Regions from separate parts of the Shewanella carassii genome, predicted to be linked through region 1. Evidence: predicted binding sites of a transcription regulator. Region 1 holds the regulator's gene; the other holds the start of a gene.
What was found. The regulator MetJ, encoded in region 1, represses methionine synthesis genes. The targets are predictions, from matches to a motif close to TAGACGTCTAGACGTCTA.

Region 1 (7,527 bases):
TGTCCGGCTTGTCGGCCGGTGCGGCCGCCAATGCGGTAGTGGCGCTGCTGCTGTTCAAGACAGACAAGCACTGCCCGCAGCTGGGACGGATGCATGGCCTGGAACTGCCCATAATGGCGACAGAAATTCTGTTCCTGTTCATGCTGTTCTGCGCGCTCTACTTCAAGGGCGGTGCCGCCGCCGCGGCGCTGGCATCATTGACAAGTGGCGTCTGGGCCAGTGTGTTCTGGATTGGAGTTGTGGGTATAGGTTTTGGGATCCCACTGCTTTCCATGTTGTTGCTACCGGCGAGTACCCGTCACACCAAGGGCGCCATGTTGGCGGTAGCCTGCTGCAGTCTGACCGGGGTGCTGGCACTTAGACACTTCATTCTCTATGCAGGTCAGAGCTATCTTGGTTAACAAGCACCTCTGAACCTGTTTTGCCTCAGCCCGTATCATTTGATACGGGCTTTTTTGTGTTTGATGTCATAGTTTCATCGAGATTTGGACTATCTTTAACCCAGATAACCGCTTGTGTCAGGTTATAGATAAAAACAAGAGGGTGATGAGATGAAACTGAGTCTGTTGACACTGCTTACCACGGGGCTTGCCAGTACGCTGACGCTGGCAGCGCAAGATGTTTATGAGGCCCGCTCCGATGCCATGGGCGGCGTTGCCGTGGCGGCCGGTAATCGTGAGGCGGCGGCCTTTTCCAATCCGGCGCTGCTGGCTTTGCCCTCGCGCCGCAGCAGTGACTTCAGTTTACTCATTCCTACCATAGGCGCCGATGGCGCCGATAAAGATCAGATGATCGATAAGTTTGACGCCCTGCAGGATAACTATGACGCTCTGGTCAATGCCATAGACGCCGCCGACACAGCGGCTATCGATGACTACCGAAAGCGCCTCAGTGGTGACTTGCAATCGCTGCAGGGCAATAGCGCCTACGTTAGTGCCGGTATCAATATGGCGTTGGTCATGCCCTCGGATGGTTTTAGCTATGCCTTTGTGTTCAAGAGTTATCTCGATGCTCTGGGGATAGCCGAAATCGCCGCTGCAGATATTGATACCCTGGATAATCTGGATCCCAATAACCCGCCGGAAATCCAAGATTTGACCTCCCAGGGGCGAGTGGTAGCCGGGGCGGTTTCCGAGCTCGGGGTTGCCGTGAGCTATCCGCTATCTATCGTCAACATGCCGGTGACAGTGGGAGTCACTCCCAAGCTGCAACGGCTGGATAGTTTCAACTATGCCGTCAGCGCCAATAACTTCGATGCCGATGACTTCAACGACGATGATTATCGTAGTGATGATTCAGGCTTTAACCTGGATCTTGGCCTGGCATTCCAGCCATTGGATGGTTTGGTTATCGGTGTCAGCGGTCGTAACCTCATCAAACGGGACTTAAGCAGCATAGAGGCCGGCGGCGTGCAGCTTACCTATCAGGTGAAACCTATGGTTACCGCCGGGGTGGCCTATGACTGGGCGGCTTTTTCGCTCAGCAGCGACTTGGATCTTACCGACAACGACAAGTTTGCCGAGCTTGAGGGCAGCCGCTATTGGCGTTTAGGCGGTGAATACCGGCCTACCGACTGGGTTGCTTTGCGGCTCGGTTATCGCCAGGATCTCAATGATCACAGCGCCGATCTCTACTCACTCGGGACAGGGTTCGCCATAGGCAACAGCTTCCGGCTGGATCTCACCGGTATGTTTGGCAGTGACGATGCCATAGGCGGAGTACTGCAAACCAGCTATCACTTCTAACAGCGATTTAACCGTTGATGAGCGCCAGGGTTGACTTGATAGTCAGCAACAGGGCGCTCAGGGTGCATAGCGCCAAGGTTAAGCTGCGGGTCTTCTCTTTATCCACCCGGCCCACCAAACGGCCAGCGACCAGAAAACCAATAAATACCGCAGGCAGCAGCAACAGCGATAGCCACAGATGCTTTAGGGTCAAGAGGCCAAAACAGCCGAGAATGATCAAGGCTATCAAGGAGCTGAAGATGAAGAAGGCCGACAGCGCTGCGCGGAACTGACTGGCATCCTTACCCGCCAGCAGCAGAGCCATAGGTGGTCCACCTATGGCCGCCACGGTACCGAAGATCCCGGAAAATACCCCGGCAATAAACAGGCTGAGGCGGTTGATCTTAATGCTGTATTTTCTGAAGCTGAGAAATACGGCCACGGCCACAATCAGGGCTATGGTCAAGCCCATAATCGGTTGCGGTGCCAGCAACAACAGGGTGGCACCAATCAGGCCGCCGGGGAGTCGTCCCAGCAAGGCATATTGCAAGCCGTTGAATTCCAGGTGGCCGCGTTCGCGTATCAAGGTCAACAGGGCGATAGAAAATCCCATCACAATCACAGGGACGGGAACCAGTTCCGGATCGACGATATACAGCAAAGGTGTGGCTACCACGGCCAGGCCAAAGCCTATCAGCGACTGGGTCAGGGCGCCGGTAAATATGATCAGGGATGCCAGCAACAGGGTGACGGGATCTATCAGTGACAGCATTCGCAAGCTCCCAAAAGAAAAGGATCGCGCAGCGATCCTTGTTCAACAATAAGATAATTCAGAGGAATAAGACACTTATTCCATGTCTTCCCATTCAATGCCCATGGCATCCATCATGCGTTTGGCTTCTTCCGGGATGCTGTCTGGTTTGTCTTTGGACAAATCCTCATCATTGGGCAGTGGCTGGCCGGTATAGGCATGCAGGAAGGCTTCGCACAACAGTTCGCTGTTTGTGGCGTGCCGCAGGTTGTTTACCTGGCGCCGGGTGCGCTCATCGGTCAATACTTTCAGTACCTTCAACGGAATAGAGACAGTGATTTTTTTCACTTGCTCATTCTTCTTGCCGTGTTCGGCATAAGGGCTGATGTATTCGCCATTCCATTCAGTCATTGATTCACCTGTGATCTCACTAATTCGCAGCAGATTTTAAACCCTTACAGGATACAGTCAAATGATTGCCTGCAAAATCTGTGCAATATGAACAGAAATCCATACATTTGGACGTCCAAACGTCTTGATGCCTATTGACGGCTGGATAGTCATTGGTTAGATTTAGACGTCCAGACATCTTTATGGTGTCGAACCTCAGCATTCAGGAGTCGATTATGACAGAGCGGCGATTAGCAACCACAGCGGTCCGGCAGGGCATCGAATCAGACAGCCAGCACGGGGCCGTGGTGCCACCCATCTATCTGTCGACCAACTATGCCTTTGAGGGGCACACTCAGCCAAGAGCCTTTGATTACAGCCGCTCGGGTAATCCTACCCGCTCCATTCTGGGGGATGCCTTGGGGGAGCTGGAACAGGGTTGCAGTGCGGCAATTACAGCGACCGGCATGGCGGCCATTACTCTGGTGGTCAACCTGCTGGGGCCGGATGACCTCTTGTTGGTGCCCCATGACTGTTATGGCGGTAGCTATAGGTTGTTCACCCATCTGGCCGCCAAGGGCCAGTTTCGTTTGCAGGTTTTGGATCAAACCGACCCGCAAGCACTCGCCGCTGCCCTGGCGCAAAAGCCGCGCATGGTGTGGCTCGAGACGCCATCTAATCCGCTGCTGCGGGTTGTGGATATCACCGCCATTGCCGAGGCGGCCCACCAGCAGGGGGCATTGGTGGTGGCCGACAACACCTTTTTATCGCCGGCGCTGCAACAGCCTTTACTGTTGGGGGCCGACATAGTGGTGCACTCGACCACTAAATACATCAATGGCCACAGCGATGTGGTGGGCGGCGCCGTGATTGCCAAAGATCCCGAACTGGCAGAGCAGCTGCACTGGTGGTCCAACACGCTTGGGCTGAGCGGTGGCGCCTTCGATAGCTACTTGACCCTGCGAGGCCTGCGTACTCTGGCGCTGAGGATCCGCGAGCATCAGGCCAATGCCGAGCGCATAGTGGCGCTGCTGAGCCAGAGCCCGGTGGTAGACAAAGTTTATTATCCGGGGCTTAAGAGTCACCCTGGTCATGAGATTGCCGCCAGGCAGCAGAGTGGCTTTGGCGCTATGCTGAGTTTTGAACTCAAGGGCGATGAGACGCAGGTGGTTGCCTTCCTCGGCGCGCTCAGGCTGTTTTCCGTGGCCGAGAGCCTGGGAGGGGTTGAGAGCCTGGTGGCCGTGCCCGCCACCATGACCCACAGAGCCATGACGAGTGAGGCTCGCGCCGAAGCCGGTATTAAAGATACGCTTATTCGCTTGTCTGTGGGCATAGAAGATAGCCGGGATCTGCTAGACGATATCGCCGCCGGATTGGCGGCAGCCGCAAACTGTTGAATTGAAGGAGCTTGAGATGGCACGTTGTCACCTACATAAGTTTGGCGGTTCCAGTCTCGCCGATGCCGATTGCTACCGACGGGTCGCCCATATTTTGCTGACCCATGGTCATGCCGATGATCTTGTAGTGGTTTCCGCCGCCGGCAAGAGTACTAATTTTCTCTATAAACTGTTGAACCTGAAGGAGTCGGGCGCTCTGTGGCAGGAGGAGCTACAGGAGCTTGTCGGCTATCAGCAAAATCTGATTGAACAGCTGCTGGGCAATGAACAGGCACGTCAACTGCGGGAGCGTCTGTCTACAGATAAGGCGCAACTGGCCAGTTTATTGTCTTTGCCTGAACTCAGCGAATACCAATGCAATCAGGTGGTGGGTTTCGGTGAACGCTGGTCGGCCAGACTGATGGCGGCGCTGCTGCGGGAGTCTGGTGTCGCCGCTTCCCATGTGGATGCCCGCAGCTTGTTGATTGCCGATGAGGGCGCAGTACCCAGGATTCGCCTCGATGAGTCCCGCGAAAGGGTGCAGCGGCTGCTGGCCGAGCATCCCGATGAGCGTCTGGTGATCACCGGCTTTATCTGCGCCAATAGCCAAGGCGAAACTCTGCTGCTCGGTCGCAACGGCTCCGACTTCAGTGCCACCCTGATAGCCAGCCTGGCCGATATCGACAGGGTGACCATTTGGACAGATGTCGAAGGGGTGTTCAATGCCGATCCCAACAAGATTGCCGATGCCAGGTTGCTGAGCAGTATGTCGCTGGCTGAGGCCGACCGCCTGGCGCGGCTCGGCTCCCCGGTACTGCATTGCCGTACCCTGCAGCCTTTGTTTGATACCGAGGTCAGCCTGGCGGTGCGTTCGAGCTACGCCTCGCATACCGACTTTACCCTGATAGCCCCCAAGAGTGATGCTGCAAGCGCCCCTGTGGTGACCAATCTCAATCAGGTGTCCCTCTTGAGCCTGGAGTTCAATGGCACCCAGGCTCAGACGCTTGATGCGCTCAATGAGGCGGGTTTGAACCCGCTGGCTTACTGGTCTCAGGGACAACACAAACTGGAGCTGGCCTTTACTCCCGAATTATCCCGCCAAGTCTGGCAGTTACTGGAAGCGCAGACATCCGAGCTCAAAATTCAAAGCATTACCGAGGACAGAGAGCTTGGGCTGGTGGCGCTGGTAAGCAGTGGCGCCGGCAGTTATCGCCGCAGCTTTGCCCGCTTGCTGAGCCGTGAAGCGCGGCCTCTGTATCAGGACCAACTCAGCCTGGTCACCCTGGTGCCTAAATCGCAGGTGAACCTGCTGACCCAGAAGGTGCACAGGCGCTGCGCCGGCCCCCGCAAACGCATAGGCGTTATTCTGCTGGGGGTGGGTAACATAGGCGAAGCCTGGGTGGAACTATTTAGCCGAGCCCGCGACGGCCTCAAACGTGAGCTGGAAGCCAGTGTTGAACTCCTGGGCTTGGCGAGTTCGAGCCGTGCCTGGATCTGCAATGAAGGGATCGTTGGGGAAGACTGGCAGGCAAGGTTTGAAGCCGAAGCCACCCCTTGGCAGTATGAACATCTGTTCGAACAGCTTGCGTTGCTGCAAGCCGATGAACTGGTGGCGCTGGATATCAGTGCCAGCGCCGGACTGACACTGCAGTATCCTGAGTTCTTTGCCCGTGGCATTCATATGGTCAGTGCCAACAAGTTGGCCGGCTCTGGGCCATTGCCTTTCTACCGCGAGCTGAAACAGCAGTTGGGTAACCGCCGACTGTTCTGGCGTTACAACGCCAGTTGCGGCGCCGGGCTGCCGGTGCAGCACGCGCTCAATGATTTGCACAACAGCGGCGACAGGGTAGAGGCTGTCGGCGGTATCTTCTCCGGCACGCTCTGCTGGCTGTTTGAGCATTTCGATGGCATCAAACCTTTCTCCGAGCTGGTGTTGCAGGCCAAAGAGCTGGGGATTACTGAGCCAGATCCCAGGGACGATCTTTCCGGGCGTGACATGCAGCGTAAGCTGTTGATTTTGGCTCGTGAAATAGGTTTGGAACTAGAGCTTGAGGATATTCGCTTAAGCTCTCTGGTGCCTGAGGCGCTGGCCGATATTCCGCTAGATGAGTTTTTGCAGCGGATCCCCGAATTGGATGCCACTCTCGCGCAGCAGTTTGCCGCCGCGGCCGAGCAAAACAAGGTGCTGCGCTATGTGGCTTCACTGGAGCAGCAAGATGGTCGGGTTAACGCCGAAGTCTCTCTGCAGTGGGTCGAGCGTCAACATCCATACGCCAATCTGACCCCGGGAGATAATGTGTTTGTCATCCGCTCGGCCTTCTACCAGGGTAATCCGCTGATCATTCGCGGCCCAGGTGCAGGTAGGGAAGTGACTGCCGCGGCAGTACAGTCGGATCTGGTGCAGATCTGTCGCGATCTGCTGCAGGAGTAGGGTTGGTATTGGCGTCATATTTGAAGCCGGTGGGCTTCTGGCTAGGAAAAGCCTGTGTGAGTGGCCGTTCTCGGACGTCCTGTCCTTCACGGTATTCGGGCTTTCAGCCTATCCGCACCGCAGGTGATGGGCTTGCGGTTTAGCTGGAAGCTGAGATCAAGTTTATTGGTGAGTTTTGGCTTAAAGCCATGCTAGCCGCTGTGCCAGCGGTCTAAAGTCGTGGAGCAAGTGCATCCATGCACAAGGGCCAGTTCGCCATCCCTGGCTCTCGCTCGTAGCCAGTCGCTATGCGACACTCGCCGCCCCACACCCGAGGAAAGGGGGCTGTATCGACTCGCCCCCTTTCCAAACCCCCAGCGACCCGCGACGCAGCGGACAACCCCTTGTGCTTATGATGCCAATTCGCTATCGCGCCAGACGCTCAGAGTCACATCCATGTGACTCTGGCCCTGCTCAACATCCTGTTTCGCGCTCGTTAGCTCGTCGCTAGGCGACACTCGCCCCTGATTCGACTGGCGCTGCTTCGGCATCCATGCCTCGCTACGCGATTGTCATCAACGCCCTGCGGCCGCTTCGAGCGGGAGTCGGTGTAATTCTGTGAAAATGGAGTAGCTTGAAATATTTGAGCGATTTGCAGACATACGCCTATTTTCCAGGCACAGGCGGGACTGTGACCTTCCGAGCCAGGGATGGCGAGGCAGAGCTTACAGGGATGTACTCGCAGCGAGTCACAGGATCGCCTGTGCATAAGCCTGCGGCAGGCAATGAGTAACATCCGTCGCCGGAAGCTCGGCCAATACTAACTTAGATACTCTTAGTTGGAAGCTATGATAGCCGCTGTACCAGCGGCCTAAA
Region 2 (7,527 bases), 1.6 Mb from region 1:
AATATCATAAACCCCGGGGCCGATTTCATTGGGGTAGTCAAAGTCTTCAAAGGCATTCAACAACTCCATCCGCGAGCGTGAGGTTTCTATAGTGATCACATCGGCATCCATGGCAGCAATTGCGGCAATAGTGTCGTTGAATTCGCTGTAACACATATGGGTATGGATCTGGGTCTCATCCCTGACACCGGCGGCGCTGAGTTTGAAGGCAGCCACAGCCCAATCGAGATAATAAGCCCAATCGCTGCGTTTGAGCGGCAAGCCCTCCCTAAAAGCCGGCTCATCAATCTGAATAATGCCTATGCCCGCCTGCTCCAATGCCACTACTTCATCGCGTATCGCCAGAGCCAACTGAGTCGCTATCTGCTCACGGCTGATATCCTCGCGGGCAAAGGACCAATGCAATAGGGTCACGGGACCGGTCAACATGCCTTTCACCGGCTTGTCGGTGAGACTCTGGGCATATTCGGCCCAGTCGACTGTCATCGCCTTGGGACAGGTCACATCGGCGTAGATCAGCGGTGGCTTAACGCAGCGGGAACCATAACTCTGCACCCAGCCATGTTTGGTAAAACCTACGCCGTCGAGCTGTTCACCAAAGTATTCCACCATGTCGTTGCGCTCGGCTTCACCGTGTACCAGCACATCTATTCCCAACTTGAGCTGCCGTTCTATGGTGTCCCGGGTCACCTGTTGCAGCTGCTCTGTGTACACAGCATCGTCCAACTCACCCTTGCGCCAGCGGCTACGCAGGTTACGAATGGCTGCCGTCTGCGGGAATGAACCTATGGTAGTCGTCGGCAACAAAGGCAACTTGAACCTGGCCTGCTGGGCTTGTCTGCGCACCTCAAACTCATGGTTTCGGTCGTAATCGGCCGCGCTCAGGGCATCGATTCTGGCACTGAGCTGTTGATTACGCCCCTGCGCCCTGGCCAAGCGCCGACTCCGGCAACGAGCCACCACGGCTTTGGCACTTTCAGTCTCAGGCGCCGCCAAAAGCGCCTTGAGCTCCTGCAACTCTTTGAGTTTTTGCCGGGCGAAGGCCAGTAGGCTCTTGAGCTCGGGCGCCAACGCGGTTTCCACTTCGAGATCCACCGGGGTATGCAACAGGGAGCAGGAAGTGGCGAGCCAGAGCCTGTCTCCCAGATCCCGCGCCAGTGGCGCCAACTGCTCGGCCACAAGATCCAGCTCGGCGGCCCAGACGTTACGGCCGTTGATCACCCCAACCGACAATACCTGTTCGGGCGCCAGTGCCCCGACAAAGGCCTGCAACTGCTCGGGCGCGGCGACCAGATCCAGGTGAATACCCGCCACCGGCAGTGCCGACAACAGACTTTGATGGTGAGCAACAGTGCCGTAATAGGTTGCCAGCAACAGCTTGAGCGGCGCCAACTCGAGCACGCCGTAGGCCTGATTGAAGGCCTGCTGCCAGTTGTCATCCAGCTCGAGTGCCAGCGCGGGTTCATCCAGTTGCACCCATTCAACCCCCTGGGCGGCAAAGCGGGCCAGAATGGCTTGATAACATTGCAGCAGCGCCGGCAGCAGTGTCAAACGGTCGAACTCTGAGCCCACTGTCTTGGACAGATACAGGAAAGTGACCGGCCCCAGCAGTACCGGCTTGGCGGTGTGGCCCAGCGCCTGAGCCTCGGTCACCTCTTCAAACAACTGTTCCCAAGCGATATCGAAGCGTTGATCTTCGCTAAGCTCCGGCACCAGATAATGGTAGTTAGTGTTGAAGTACTTGGTCATTTCTGACGCCTGGGCCTCCTTACCGCTAGGGGCTCGGCCACGGGCAATCCGGAACAGAGTATCGAGATTGACTGCGCCGCCGTCACGGTGACGCTCGGGAATGACTCCCAGAGTCGCACTCAGGGTCAGCACCTGATCATAGTAAGCAAAGTCACCGACCGGCAACAGCGCCACCCCGGCATCGGCCTGCCACTGCCAGTGGGTACGCCTAAGCTCCTTGGCAACACTCTGTAGTTCGGCTTGGCTGGACTCTCCACGCCAATACTTTTCTAGGGCGAACTTGAGCTCGCGGCGACGTCCGATACGGGGAAAGCCAAGACTGTTTAACTGCATAGTGTATTCCATCCTTTATAAAAACATGCGGCAAATGACTGGTGACGCCGGAATACAATAAATAGACATGGGCGTCTGGACGTCTAGAAGTTTATTGTGTTAGTCTCAACACAGGCAACCGAATTGAATTCAAGGGCAACATGAGCGGCATTCATGTGGAGAGGAAATGATAGAGCTGAGACACCTTCGTACTCTGATAGCACTGAAAGAAAGTGGCAGTCTGGCCGGCGCGGCGAAGAAACGTTTTGTCACCCAGTCGGCGCTGTCACATCAGATTAAAGAGTTGGAGACCCGAATTAACTCCCAGGTATTTGTTCGCAAAAGCAAGCCTCTGACCTTCACGCTGGAAGGCAGTCGCCTGCTGACCCTGGCAGAAGAGATACTGCCACGGGTACAGGAGACTGAGTCGGTACTCAAACGAGGCCTGGCCGTTAGCAGCGGCCCGTTAAAGGTTGGCATCGAATGCCACAGCTGTTTTCGCTGGCTGATGCCCGTGATGGAGGCCTTTCATCAGTCTTATCCGGATGCCAACCTGGATCTCTCCAGCCGCCACCTGTTCGACTCACTCAATGCACTGGAAACCGGTGAGCTGGATATAGTGCTGACCTCAGATCCTGTGCCCGGTCATGCCCTTGCCTATCAGCATCTATTTGATTTTGAAGTGAGACTGGTGATGGCCAAAGATCATCCGCTGGCGGGAAACAAGTATATTCTGCCGCAGCAATTAGCCGGGGAAGCTATCATCAGTTATCCGGTACCGCTGGAAAGGCTGGATATTTTCCGTCACTTCCTCGAACCGGCTGGGGTGGTGCCCGGCCCACAAAAACGCTGCGATCTCACCAATGTGTTGCTGCAACGCATCGCCTGTAAGGAAGGGGTTGCGGCCTTGCCCAACTGGTCACTGACCGAGGCCCAGGGCTTGAGCCTGACCTCGGTGAAACTGGGACAAGAGGGCCTGAAACGGCCGCTGTTCGGTGCCTACCGCCGCGACAGCAGCAATAGAGTGCAGCTGCAAAGGCTGCTGGAGTTGATTGCCAAAGAGGGATTACTGCGCCAGGACAGACACTGACTGGGCGGCTGCCACCGTCACTGATAGTCGGCGGCAGTCAAAAAGCATTTAGAGAGGATTCAGCAGCAGGCCGCGCTGCGACAATACCCTTCTCAGTACTAGTCCGGGTGAATTGGGATCCCGGGTCTGTCTCAGGTTATGGGCGACCATAAACTCGCTTTGCAGCTCATCATCCAACCCCAGAGATTCAAAAGCTTCCACCGTCAGCGTCTGCTGCTGGGTATCTATCAGGGTCTTGATAATGCCCAGCGGGAAGCACTGCTCGGCTTCGGCGTTGAGATAGGCAAACGCTGTCAGGGCAATGATCTGACCAAAGACGCTGAACAGCGCCAGAGTCTGCACTTCATCCGCGTCTATCTGCACCCCTTGCATCTGATGCAGGCTGTCTACCGACTCGGTCGCCACAGACTCGGTCAGGCGCCAATAGCCCAGAACCAGTTTACGATAAGGCTGCGGCAGTTCATCGAGCCGCTCCTTGAGATAAAAGCTAAAGGCATAACGGTAGATATTGACCTGTCCCAGACGCACCAAGGCATCCTTGAGGCTGCGGTTGGGCTGGACTGAAGGTGAAAGCGCGTTATTGCTGCGCCACAGCAGATGGGCTGCCAGCGCGGGATCGGTCGCGACTATATCGATCACATTGCGAATATCGCCATCCGCAATAATGGCCTTCTTAAGCGGGATCAGGATGCCGCGACGCCCTATCACCTGCTCTTCGTTGGCAATAATGGCACGCACTTGAGTAAAAACCTGCTGCTCAAGATCTGTCATGTGATTCTTTAAACCTGTTGTTATTTATTATGGAGGCACTATTGCCACTTATTATGGCAGAGAATTTACCCATAAAATGTCCTACAGGGTCAAGTTCAATCGATAATTAGCCTGGTTTTTGCTAAATAGAATCAAAAAGTAGCATCAAAAAGCGCCCGCCTCCTGCAGCCTGGTGAAGATGGCTTGTGCCAAACGCGAATACCCCTGTTGATTGAGATGCACAGTATCTGACTTGAGCTCGTTTGAACGCAGCAGCTCAGACAGAGTATCTTCCAGCAAGATGGCGCCGTGCTTGTCGGCCAGTTCGGCATACAAAGGCAGGGGCGACAGCAATAAATTCTTTTGCGGCACAGCCAGCAGCACTACCGGAATTTGCCGCACCTTGGCCTCAAGTAACATGGCCTCAATGTTTTGCGCCAATTGTGCCTGGCTGCGGCCGCGGAGAATATCGTTACCGCCTTCGAGCAAAATAAGCAGATCCGGCTTGGTTTCGTCCAGCAGTGCCGGCAAACGCTCAAGCCCGGCAGCAGATTGCTCACCGGAAATCCCGGCGTTGATTACCTCACAACGGCACAACTCGGCCAGACGACTGGGATAATCCTGCCCGGCCTTGGCACCAACACCTTGGGTCAAGCTGTCACCGAAGGCCAGCAGTTTGCCATTGCTGCCGATATAAGCCAGCTTGGGCTCGGAGCAAGCCAGCAAAAACAGCGACAACAGGGCTATGACCACGCCTCTCAAACCATAGCTAAAATCAGCTTTCATATTTCGGCTCTTGCCTCCTTGTCGGTGCTCGAAAAAGCCCAGGTTCTAAACTACAACCGATAGAAATACGGGCAGAAAAAAGCCGGGAAACCCCGGCTTTCTATGCTATCAGAAGCGATAGCTGACGCTGAATCTCAGCGCACGGCCGCTACCCGAGTAATAACCATCGCCCCAGGTACTGAAATAACCTGAGCTGGCGTATTGCTTGTCAAACAGGTTGTCGACCCTCAGGCTGGCAAGCCAGGCATCACGGCTGTAGTTGAGGGCGATATTCCCCAGCCAGTAGCTGTCCAGTTTATCGTGCTGGTTGCCATTGTCACCCTCCATATATCTGTCGCCCAGATACTGGCCCTCGACAAACAGCTGCCAGTGCTGACCAAAGTCCACACTGGTGTAGACACGCCCTGAATGCTCGGCCACCCAGGAGAGAGATTTGCCTTTGTTGGCGCCTTCTGTAAATTCGGCATCGATATAGTTGTACTCAAGTCCCAACTGCAGCATCTCATTGAGCTGCCAGTCCCAGTCGAGGCTGGCGCCATAACGGCGGGAGGCATCGGCATTGACGTTGGCGCCGGGGAAAGCACCGCCGATAGGCATATCGGCACTGGGATCAAAAACAATTTCATCTTCCAGCGACAGCCGGTACAGGTTCAAACGCAGGCTCTGGTTGCTCAAGGTCCAATCCCAGCCGGCTTCAATGGAACGGCCGGTCTGCGGCTTGAGACCGACGACTGTTGGCGGCGTATAAGCTTGCTCATCGACCTTGGCGAAACGGAAGCTCTCATCACCGCGAAGATAGAATCTGTGGCCTTCCAGCGGCCGATAGTTGAGCCCCAACTCGAGCGCGTGAGCATCTTCATCCAAATCTATGCCATTGGGGTAAATCTGACCGTCCTTGAGTTCATCCTTGACCTTGGCATAACGCCCGCCCACCACATAGCTCAGGCTGTTGGTCAGCGGCACATTGGCCTGCAGATAGGTGCTGGTCATGGTTTGGGTGTTACTGCGCTGCATATAACTGAGATCGAACTCGGTTTCACCCCGTTGAATATCTGCACCTATGACTATGCTCAGTTCACCATTGCGGGTCAGATAACGCCCCAGTGCCTTGGGATTGAATTCCAACAGCGAGCGCTCGTTCCGACCTGGGCTGCCATAGCTGACACTGGACACCAAAGTATCACTGTAGTTGAGGTCCGCAACCAGAGCCCAGTTGGCGTGTACTTGACGCTGAATATGACCACGCCAGGCGGAAGTCATCTCATGGTTGTAATCACCCGGCGTCGATGTCGCCTGGCGTGGGTCGGCTTCAAACTGAGCCAGGGTCAGTGAGCCTGGAGTCTGGCGCTTGTTATCGTAGTAACTGCCTTCGACAAAGAAGTTGGTCGACTCTGAATCATATTGCAAACGCCCCAGCACAGAACCGGTTTCATTGGCATTGTTTCTACGGTAGTTGTCGCTTTCGTTATAAGCAGCAGCCAAATAGTAACGCCAGTTGTCATTGATGGCGCCGGACAGATCCCCACGACCTTCGTAGGTGTCAAAACTGCCACCAGAGAGGGTCAGGTTGCCACCGCTGGCACTGGGCGCCTTGGTGATAATATTGATCACCCCGCCGACGGCCTGATCGCCATAGAGCACTCCGGCGCTGCCGGAAAGGATCTCTACTCTTTCAATCTGATTGACCGCAATGGCACTCAGGCTGGGGGCGGCAATATCGATATTGTTGAGTCGGCGACCATCTATCAGTATCAGGGTGTTATTCACCGCCTGGCTGGCAGAAAAACCGCGCATCGCCAGCACGGGCCCTGAGTTATTGTCCGATATTTGAATGCCACTGCGGCCACGCAGCAACTCGCTCAGATTACTGGCACCGCTTTGCTGAATATCGGCGGCATCTATTACTGCAACATTGGCGGCAATATTGAGCGGCGTGTCATCCTGACGGCCAATGACCACCAGATGTTCATCCACGGCCTGGGTTGTAGCACTCGCCATGACGGGAACTGAGGTAAATGCACCGCAAAGCAGCGCGAGGTGATTTAGTTTGAAACCCATTTTCCTTTGACTCCTGAAAGGGAAACGGGGCAAGAGTGCCACGGCAGGGAGAGCCCCTTGGCTGCCGCATTTCGAGATCTGCCCACCGAAATCATCGAAATACCTCCAGGGCCGGTCTCCGGACTTTGGCTATGCGGTTGACCGCGCGAGACCCGACTTTTATGACGCCACTTGGGCGCGCCTGTCTCTCACCATTTACCGTTGCGGGGGCAGTGCCGGATTCTCACCGGCTTCCCGATTATCCCCGGTCTTTCATTCCGGGGCACCACGAGAGGTTGACTGAAATACTGTGCTGTCATTCCCGGCCTGACCGAGAGCGGGCATTATAGACGTCTATATGGATGAATGTCTAATTTTGACGACGACTGACCGCCGCAGATTAACCCTGAAAACAAAAAGGGAGCCGAGGCTCCCTTTCCATTATCTTAACCCAGCTCTTTGGGGTTACTGCCAAAGCGGTTGTCCCCCACTTCGCTGTCCTGGCAGTAGAAGACCAGCAACACTATCCAACCTATGATAGGGATAAATGCCAACAACTGCCACCAACCACTGCGGTCAGTGTCGTGCAGACGACGCGCGGCAACCGCAATAGAGGGCAACAACAGGCCCAAAGAATAAATCAGCCCCAGCACTGTGGTACCCAGCGCATAGTCAATAGCACTGACAACCAGGCTGAAAATGATATAGAACAGAGTGAACATCCAGTATTCTGTCCGACGGGCCCGACCGGTAAAGTCGGCGTATTTTTTGATGGCTCCGATGAAATGTTCCATGTTTTCTCC

Region 2: metE (5-methyltetrahydropteroyltriglutamate--homocysteine S-methyltransferase) is a predicted target of MetJ. The motif match lies at 2,159-2,176, and genes of this name have one in related genera.

The regions. Positions count from the first base shown of each region.
Region 1 covers NZ_AP024618.1:3,817,113-3,824,639, reverse strand. The annotation lists gene nrfD (NrfD/PsrC family molybdoenzyme membrane anchor subunit) at 1-401, shown strand, start outside; gene K5621_RS17165 (conjugal transfer protein TraF) at 552-1,745, shown strand; gene K5621_RS17160 (sulfite exporter TauE/SafE family protein) at 1,753-2,496, opposite strand; gene metJ (met regulon transcriptional regulator MetJ) at 2,572-2,886, opposite strand; gene metB (cystathionine gamma-synthase) at 3,102-4,262, shown strand; gene K5621_RS17145 (bifunctional aspartate kinase/homoserine dehydrogenase II) at 4,279-6,672, shown strand.
Region 2 covers NZ_AP024618.1:973,297-980,823, reverse strand. The annotation lists gene metE (5-methyltetrahydropteroyltriglutamate--homocysteine S-methyltransferase) at 1-2,082, opposite strand, end outside; gene K5621_RS04475 (LysR family transcriptional regulator) at 2,249-3,151, shown strand; gene K5621_RS04470 (HDOD domain-containing protein) at 3,200-3,922, opposite strand; gene K5621_RS04465 (GDSL-type esterase/lipase family protein) at 4,067-4,687, opposite strand; gene K5621_RS04460 (TonB-dependent receptor) at 4,796-6,745, opposite strand; cobalamin riboswitch at 6,838-7,030, opposite strand; gene K5621_RS04455 (DUF805 domain-containing protein) at 7,171-7,518, opposite strand.